One region of the Delftia sp. SD018 genome, then DNA from elsewhere that is predicted to be linked to it. Evidence: riboswitches for the same ligand, from Rfam matches in the RefSeq annotation. Region 1 holds a riboswitch; the other holds the start of a gene.
What was found. A riboswitch is a leader RNA that binds a small molecule or an ion and turns the genes downstream of it on or off. The one in region 1 is predicted to bind thiamine pyrophosphate.
Positions count from the first base shown of each region.

Region 1 (4,212 bases):
AAGAAGCTGATGCCGCGCCTCAACCAGCTTTTCAACCGCTCGCAACTGACCGCCGAGGAAATCCACATCCTGCGCGGTGTTGCGAAGGCCATGCTGCAGAGCACCCCACCGAAACGCTAGACTGAGCGGTCTTGTCAACAATAACCAGCCCCTAGATGCTTGACCGCCTGCGCTCCGATATCCAGTGCATCCTCGACCGCGACCCTGCGGCACGCAGCACCTGGGAGGTCATCACCTGTTATCCGGGTCTGCATGCGATCTGGCTGCAGCGCCCGGCGCACTGGTGCTGGAACCATGGCCTCAAGTGGCTGGGGCGCTTCATCTCGCACATCGGCCGCTGGCTCACGGGCATCGAGATCCACCCCGGCGCCGTCATCGGCGAGCGCGTCTTCATCGACCACGGCATGGGCGTCGTCATCGGCGAGACGGCCGTGGTCGGCGACGGCTGCACCATCTACCACGGCGTGACCCTGGGCGGCACCTCGCTGTACAAGGGCGCCAAGCGCCATCCCACGCTGGGCCGCGATGTGGTGGTCAGCGCGGGCGCCAAGGTGCTGGGCGGCTTCGAGGTGGGCGACGGTGCCAAGATCGGCAGCAATGCTGTGGTCATCAAGCCCGTGCCCGCAGGCGCCACGGCCGTGGGCATTCCGGCACGCATCATCGCCAGCAAGAACGGCCACAGCGCTGATGTGACCGAGCACGACCTGGCATCGGCCAAGGCCGAGTCCATCAAGGTCCCGTCGGCCGCCGCGCCCCAGCCGTTCACGGCCTACGGCATCACCCAGGAAATGGACCCCGTGGCCCAGGCCATGCGCGGCCTGAGCGATGGCGCGGCCGCGCACGAGCAGCAGATTGCGCTGCTGTGGGAGGCCATTGCCAAGCTCTCGGCCGGCAGCAAGGTGGGCGACTGCGTGCCCTGCGAGTCCGAGCGCCCGCAGGCCTTCCAGAAGGACAAGATCGACCAGATCATGGGCAAGTAGGCCTGCAGAAGATCACCAAAGATCCCCAAGAAGACCGGAGACTCCGACCAGCATGAACGTTGAACAGGCCTTGCATGCGCGCCGCTCCGTGCGCGCCTTCCTGCCCCAGTCGCCCGATGCGGCCCTGGTGCGCTCCCTGATGGAACAGTCGGCACAAGCGGCCTCGGGCGGCAACCTGCAGCCCTGGCGCGTGCTGGCGCTGACGGGCGAGCCGCTGCAGCAGCTGCTCACCGCCGTTGCCGAAGCCGAGCCCCAGGACGCCCAGCCCGGTCTGTCCTACCCGCCCAACCTCTGGGAGCCCTACCGCAGCCGGCGCTTTGCCAATGGCGAGGAGCTGTACCAGTCGCTGGGCATTCCGCGCGACGACAAGCCCGCGCGGCTGGAGCAGCTGGCGCGCAACGGCCAGTTCTTCGGCGCGCCCGTGGGCCTGATCGTGGCGGTGGACGAGCGCATGGGCCTGCCGCAATGGGTGGACCTGGGCATCTACCTGCAGTCCTTCATGCTGCTGGCCTGCGCCAATGGCCTGGCCACCTGCGCCCAGGGCTTCTGGCGCCGCTACAACGACGCCGTGACCCAGGCGCTGGCGCTGCCCGAGGGCTACCACGTGGCCTTCGGCATTGCGCTGGGCTACGAGGACAAGGATGCCCCCATCAACGGCTGGCGCGCCACGCGCGCACCGGTGGCCGAATGGGCACAGATGCGCGGCTTCGACTGAGCAGGGCTTTCAGGCCCCTGGGCAAACCCGCAGGGCAAGGGCGCCTTGCCATCCCCTATACTGCGCTCTGCTCCGGGGTGTGCTGATGCACTGAGATGCCAACCGGTCCATGCGCTGCATGGGCCAGGCGGCGAACCCGACGAACTTGATCCGGTTGATACCGGCGGAAGAAGAGCGGGACCCTGAAGCGGGGCCGAAGTCAGAGGATGGAAGTCCGCCACGGCGGATACACGCAGGGCCGCAACGGCCAGGCAGGCCACCATCCAACGCACATCGACCCTTGCCAACCAAGGCTGCTCGTGCGCCTTGGCGTGCGTGGCAACCAGGGGCCAAGGCCATACGGCCCTGGCAGGCCCACACTGGCATAGCCCGGTGCGCGGCCTTTGGCACAGCCCAAGGAGTGTCCGGTTCCCGGAGCGTTGTTGATCGACGCTTTGAACGCAAGGAACCCGACATGAACGCTCCCGATTCCATCTTCACCCCCGCAGCCGGCGAAGCTCCAGACGCACAGCGTTTTTCCGACCTGCTGGCGCAGTCGCGCAAGCCGTTCCCGGCCTCCACCAAGAGCTATCTGCAAGGCAGCCTGCATGCCGGCCTGAGCGTGCCCGTGCGCGATATCCAGCTGACCAATGGCGAGCAGGTCAGCGTCTATGACACCTCGGGCCCCTACACCGATCCGGCCGTGGCCATCGACGTGCGCAGCGGCCTGCCGGGCGTGCGCAATGCCTGGATCGAGTCGCGCGGCGACAGCGAGTACTACGCCGGCCGCCTGCGCCAGGCCCTGGACGACGGCGGCAAGCGCGGCGAGGAAGACGAGCGCGTGGCACGCCTGCGGGCCGAGGCCGCATCGCTGCAGCGCCAGCCGCGCCGCGCCAAGAGCGGCGGCAACGTCACCCAGATGCACTATGCGCGCAAGGGCATCATCACGCCCGAGATGGAATACGTGGCCCTGCGCGAGAACGGCCGCCGCGAATGGATGGCCGAGTACCAGCAGGACGCCGCGCGCGAGGCGCGCCTGGCCGGCAACGGCCTGGGCGCCGCCATCCCCAAGATCATCACGCCCGAGTTCGTGCGCGACGAAGTGGCGCGCGGCCGCGCCATCATTCCGGCCAACATCAACCACCCCGAGATCGAGCCCATGGCCATCGGGCGCAACTTCAAGGTCAAGATCAACGCCAACATCGGCAACTCGGCCGTCACCTCCAGCATCGAGGAAGAGGTCGAGAAGCTGGTCTGGGCCATCCGCTGGGGCGCGGACAACGTGATGGACCTGTCCACCGGCAAGAACATCCACACCACGCGCGACTGGATCATCCGCAACTCGCCCGTGCCCATCGGCACCGTGCCCATCTACCAGGCGCTGGAGAAAGTGGGCGGCATTGCCGAGGACCTGACCTGGCCCATCTTCCGCGACACCCTGATCGAGCAGGCCGAGCAGGGCGTGGACTACTTCACCATCCACGCCGGCGTGCGCCTGGCCTACATTCACCTCACGGCCCAGCGCCGCACGGGCATCGTCTCGCGCGGCGGCTCCATCATGGCCAAGTGGTGCATGGCCCACCACCGCGAGAGCTTCCTGTACGAGCACTTCGAGGACATCTGCGACATCATGAAGCAGTACGACGTCAGCTTTTCGCTGGGCGACGGCCTGCGCCCCGGCAGCGCCTCGGACGCCAATGACGAAGCCCAGTTCGCCGAACTCAAGACCCTGGGCGAGCTGACCCAGCTGGCCTGGAAGCACGACGTGCAGACCATGATCGAAGGCCCCGGCCACGTGCCCATGCACATGATCCAGGCCAACATGACCGAGCAGCTCAAGCACTGCCACGAGGCGCCGTTCTACACCCTGGGCCCGCTGACCATCGACATCGCCCCCGGCTACGACCACATCGCCAGCGCCATCGGCGCGGCCATGATCGGCTGGTTCGGCACCGCCATGCTGTGCTACGTCACGCCCAAGGAACACCTGGGCCTGCCCGACCGCGACGACGTCAAGCAGGGCATCATCGCGTACAAGATCGCCGCCCACGCCGCCGACGTCGCCAAGGGCCACCCCGGCGCCCGCGCCCGCGACGACGCGCTGAGCCAGGCCCGCTTCGACTTCCGCTGGCAGGACCAGTTCAACCTGGGCCTGGACCCCGACACCGCCCAGGCCTACCACGACGAAACCCTGCCCAAGGACAGCGCCAAGGTGGCGCACTTCTGCTCCATGTGCGGCCCCAAGTTCTGCTCCATGAAGATCACCCAGGAAGTGCGCGAATTCGCCGCTGCCAAGGGCGTGGCCGAGCAGGAAGGCATTGCCGCCGGAATGCAGGCCAAGGCCGAGGAATTCAACCGCGCGGGCGGAGAGTTCTATATCCCCATCGTGGCGGCCAGCAGCGATACGACGGCGCGTTGAAATCCGCTGACTCCTGATCGGGATTGCACCGTGTAGGCTGATATTTCCCCTATAGTCGATCCAGCCTTGGACTGGTCAAATAAACACCGCAGGCGCTTTGGTGCCTGCGGTGTTTTTTC
Region 1 is NZ_JADDRN010000030.1:13,181-17,392, forward strand. Features, by position in the region: gene INR38_RS23815 (RNA methyltransferase) at 1-120, shown strand, start outside; gene cysE (serine O-acetyltransferase) at 156-980, shown strand; gene INR38_RS23825 (nitroreductase) at 1,033-1,695, shown strand; TPP riboswitch at 1,759-1,884, shown strand; gene thiC (phosphomethylpyrimidine synthase ThiC) at 2,150-4,093, shown strand.

Region 2 (4,212 bases), on a different contig from region 1:
CGCAAGCCTATGTGCTGCTCAAGACCTACAGCGAAGGCCTGCGCTTTCCGAATCAGACGCTGCAGGTAGGCGAGCGCATGTGGGTGGCCAATACCAACCGCCATCAGATTGCGCAAATCGATACGGCACAGAGCACCCAGGCCGCGCCTGCCGTATTTCCCGTGGAATATGCGGGCCTGCGTTCCGGGCGCCGCTTCCCGTTCGCCATGCAGCTGGATGGCCAGCAGCGTCTATGGGTGCTGGTGGCAGACTCGAGCATGCGGGGAGCAGATCTGCTGTTGATGGATTCCCAGTTGAGGCCTGACCGGGTGATGCCGCTTTCGCCCGACCAGGACCCGAACGCCATCGCCATGGTGGGTCAGGAGTTGTTGCTGCCGGACATGACCCAATTCACCGTCCATCGCGTGGATCTGGACGGCCGCGTGCTGGAGCCTTTCGGGGATGCTGCATTCCGCGGCGAACTGGCGTCTGCCCGCTCGTCCTATGAATGGGGCAGGCGGTTGCCTTCGTTCCTGCTGGGCAGCATCGGGGTATTGATGGCTCTGGGACTGTGGCTTGCCTGGAAGGCGGGGGAATTGCGCCAATTGGGCGGCAAGCGCTGGCAGGAAGTGGGCGACACCGAAGCCTCCAGCGCGGTCGTGGTTTCCTCACCGTCCCAGCACGCCGCGCAGGCTTCTCAAACCTCGGAAGGAAAGCCGCTGGTCACTTCGGTCACGGCGCTTGCGGGCAGCACCGTGAAGCGCAGGCGTGCGCTTGCCATGGTTGGCGTTCTGCATTGCCTGGTTGCAGGAGGGATGGTCTACTGGTTCTTGCCGCTTTTGCACCAGCGCGACTGCGGTCCGGACAAATCGTGCGATCCAACGGGCATGCTCGGTGTCCTGCTGGTGCTTTTGGCTGTGTTGCCGCTGTGTCTGTATGCATGGCTTTGGCGCAAGCTCAAGCAGCTGGAGACCATGCGCATAGCCACGGACGGGCATCGGATCGCGGTACGCATGGCACGCAGGACCCGAAAATTCGATGCCAGTCGCGTCACCTGCACGCGCCAGCATTTGTGGATGGGCCTTCGCGCCATTCCCCTGCGACTCAATGGCAGTCCCCTGTTCGACGAGGCCGCGTTCAGGCGCGAGATCCTGGCGCGGTTGCCGCAGCTGCAGGTGCGCGATGGCGCCTGGGACTTCGCCGTGGCACGCCACTTCTGGTCCAACAGTGGTGTGCTGGGCAAGGCCTTGATGCTGCTGTATGTCGCGACCTTGCTGGGTTTTGGGGTTCGCCTGCTGGCCTGACGGGGTTGGTGACCCTGCTGTAAGATAGCCCTCCGCTCCGGGGTGCACGCCAGTGCTGAGATCCACACCCGAGAACTTGAACCGGGTCATTCCGGCGGAAGAAGAGCTTGCACCCCTGCGTGGCCGCCCATGCGCCACGGGCGGGGGAGCCTTCGGAGCATCACGTCCCAGCTCTCGAAGGAATTCCATGGACAAGGCCCGGCCCCAGGCGGCTTCTTTGGTCGCAGACCTGCTTGCATTCATCGCCATGGACGGCTGCACCGACGAGCAGTTCGACGCACTGGCCCTGCGGCTGTTCGCCTACCAATACGAATCGAATGCGCCGTTTCGCAGCTTCTGCCAGCGGCGCGGCGCCACGCTGCGCAATGTGAAGACCTGGAGCGACATTCCCGCCGTGCCCATTGACGCGTTCAAGGCCATGGAGCTGCGCAGCGAGCCGGCCTCGCCCGCGGAGCGCGTGTTCATGACCAGCGGCACCACGGGCCAGGCCAAGGGACTGTCCGCGCGCGGACGCCACTTCCATCCCGCGCTCGATGTCTACGATGCGTCGATGACGCGCAACTTCGCGCAGCGCTTCATGGCCGGGCACGAGCGCCTGCCCATGGGCATCCTCTTCCCCGACGAGCAGGCCATGCCCAACTCTTCGCTGGCCCACTACCTGGCGCTGGCCAAGACGGAATTCGGCACTCCCGACAGCCGCTACTTCCTCACCCCCGAAGGACTGGACATGCCCGGCCTGTGCGCCGTGCTGGAGGAGTCCGAGCGCAGCGGCCGCCCCTATGCGCTGCTGGGCGCCAGCTTCAGCCTGGTGCATGTGATGGATGCGCTGCGCGAGCAGGGCCGCAGCTTTTGCCTGCCGCCAGGCAGCCGCATCCTGGACACGGGCGGCTACAAGGGCCAGTCGCGCGAGCTGCCGCTGGAGGATTTCTACGCCGACCTGTCCCGGCTGCTGGGCGTGCCGCGCAGCCACTGCATCAACATGTACGGCATGACCGAGTTGAGCACGCAGTTCTATGACGACGGCAATGCCACGCTGCCCTCGGTCAAGTCGGGGCCGCACTGGATACGCTCGCGCCTGGTCGAACCCGTCACCGGCCGCAGCGTGGCTCCCGGCGAGCGCGGCATTCTCGTGCACTGCGACCTGGCCAACTACAACGCGGTCACCACCATCCTCACCGAGGACGTGGGCCTGTGGGCCGGCCATGGCGAGAACAGCGGTTTCCTGTTGCTGGGGCGTGCCGAGGGCGCAGCGGCCAAGGGCTGCTCGCTGGCGGTCGATGAATTCGTGAAGGCCGCTGCTGCATGAACATCGAGCGGATCACGGCCGGCTACCTGCCTGGTTTGCGCGAGGACGAGGTGCAGTGGCATGTGCTGCCCTTCGAACGCGGCGGCGTGCGGCTGGAAGTCTCCGTGCCCCTGCTGACCGGCCCGCAGATGCATGCGCTGGCAGCCCATGTGCGCCGTGCCGCCGACCGCCACCTGAGGGCCATGCCCGTGGCCGAGATCATCGACGCCATCGACCGCGCCATCGCCCGCCTGCTGGACCGCAGCGATCCCTATCGGCGCCAGGCCGAGGCCTGGCTGCCCGTGGTCAGCGGCTATGACGCCGACATGGTGCGCCTGGGGTTGACGGGCTTCTTCAAGACCTTTCGCGCCGCCCAGCTGCGGCGCTTCGTGGCCGAGGACTTTGCCAACCCGGCCGTGCTCGACGGCTTCCAGCCCGCGCCCAAGGGCGGCGCGGTGCGTGCCTTCGGCCCTGACCTGCTGATGCACAGCTGGGCCGGCAACGTGCCTGCGCTGTCCCTGTGGAGCCTGGTCTGCGGCCTGCTGGTCAAGGCGCCCGCCATTGGCAAGCTGGCCAGCGCCGAGCCGCTGTTCGCGGGCTGGTTCGCACGGCTGCTGGCCGAGGTGCATCCGCTGCTGGCCGATTGTCTGGCCGTGGTGTGGTGGAGCGGTGCGGGGGGTGTGGATGGGGCGGATGGCGCCGATGGCGTGGATGGCGGTGGAGCCGCCGCGCTCCACGCCGAGGCCGACACCGTGCTCGCCTACGGCGGCAACCAGACGCTGCAGGCACTGCGCCAGCGCCTGCCCGTGACCACGCGCTTTCTGCTGCACGGCCACAAGCTGGGCTTTGGCATGGTGGGCGCTGCCGCGCTGGACACGCTCAAGGCGCCCGCCGTGGCGCGGCTGGCGGCCTGGGACGTGATGCGCTACGACCAGCAGGGCTGCTACTCGCCCCATGTCTTCTACGTGGAGCGCGGCGCCCCCGTCTCTGCGCGTGCCTTTGCCGACTATCTGGCGGCCGAACTGGCCAACCTGCAGCGGCGCTTTGCACGCCGGCCGTTGGAGCTGGAGGAGGGCGCCGCCGTGGCCCGCTGGCAGCAGTCCGTGGAATGGTCGGGCGACGCGCAGCAGCTGCTGGGCCCCGTTGACGCGCCCTGGAGCGTGGCGTACAGCGACAGCCTGCAGCCGCTGGCGCCCACGGCCCTGTACCGCACGATTGCCGTGGTGGGCGTGGACCGCCTGGATGACGCCGTGCCCGTGGTGGCCGCGCAGCGCGAATACTTGCAGACGGCCGGCATTGCCGCCTCGCCCGAGCAGCTGTACCGCCTGGCCGGCCTGCTGGGCGCGGCCGGCGTCACGCGCATCAGCGCCATCGGCTCCATGAGCATGCCCGAGGCCGGCTGGCACCATGACGGCCGCTTCAACCTGCTGGACCTGGTGCGCATGACCGAGATCGAGCAATCTGCCGAGGCGGCGGCGCAGCCGTTCGCCCCGTATGCGGATTGACATCCATGCACACCGGCACGACGGGCACGACGGGCATGACGGGCATGACGGTCATCACAGACGGGACTGACGGCATGGCGTTCCTCGATATCGAACAGGTGGTGTTCACCTACCCGGGCCGCCCGCCGGTGGTGGACGG
Region 2 is NZ_JADDRN010000033.1:48,788-52,999, reverse strand. Features, by position in the region: gene INR38_RS24945 (hypothetical protein) at 1-1,283, shown strand, start outside; TPP riboswitch at 1,312-1,403, shown strand; gene INR38_RS24940 (long-chain fatty acid--CoA ligase) at 1,471-2,589, shown strand; gene INR38_RS24935 (acyl-CoA reductase) at 2,586-4,073, shown strand; gene INR38_RS24930 (ABC transporter ATP-binding protein) at 4,118-4,212, shown strand, end outside.
Region 2: linked by a shared signal. The riboswitch ahead of INR38_RS24940 (long-chain fatty acid--CoA ligase) and the one ahead of thiC (phosphomethylpyrimidine synthase ThiC) in region 1 are both predicted to bind thiamine pyrophosphate.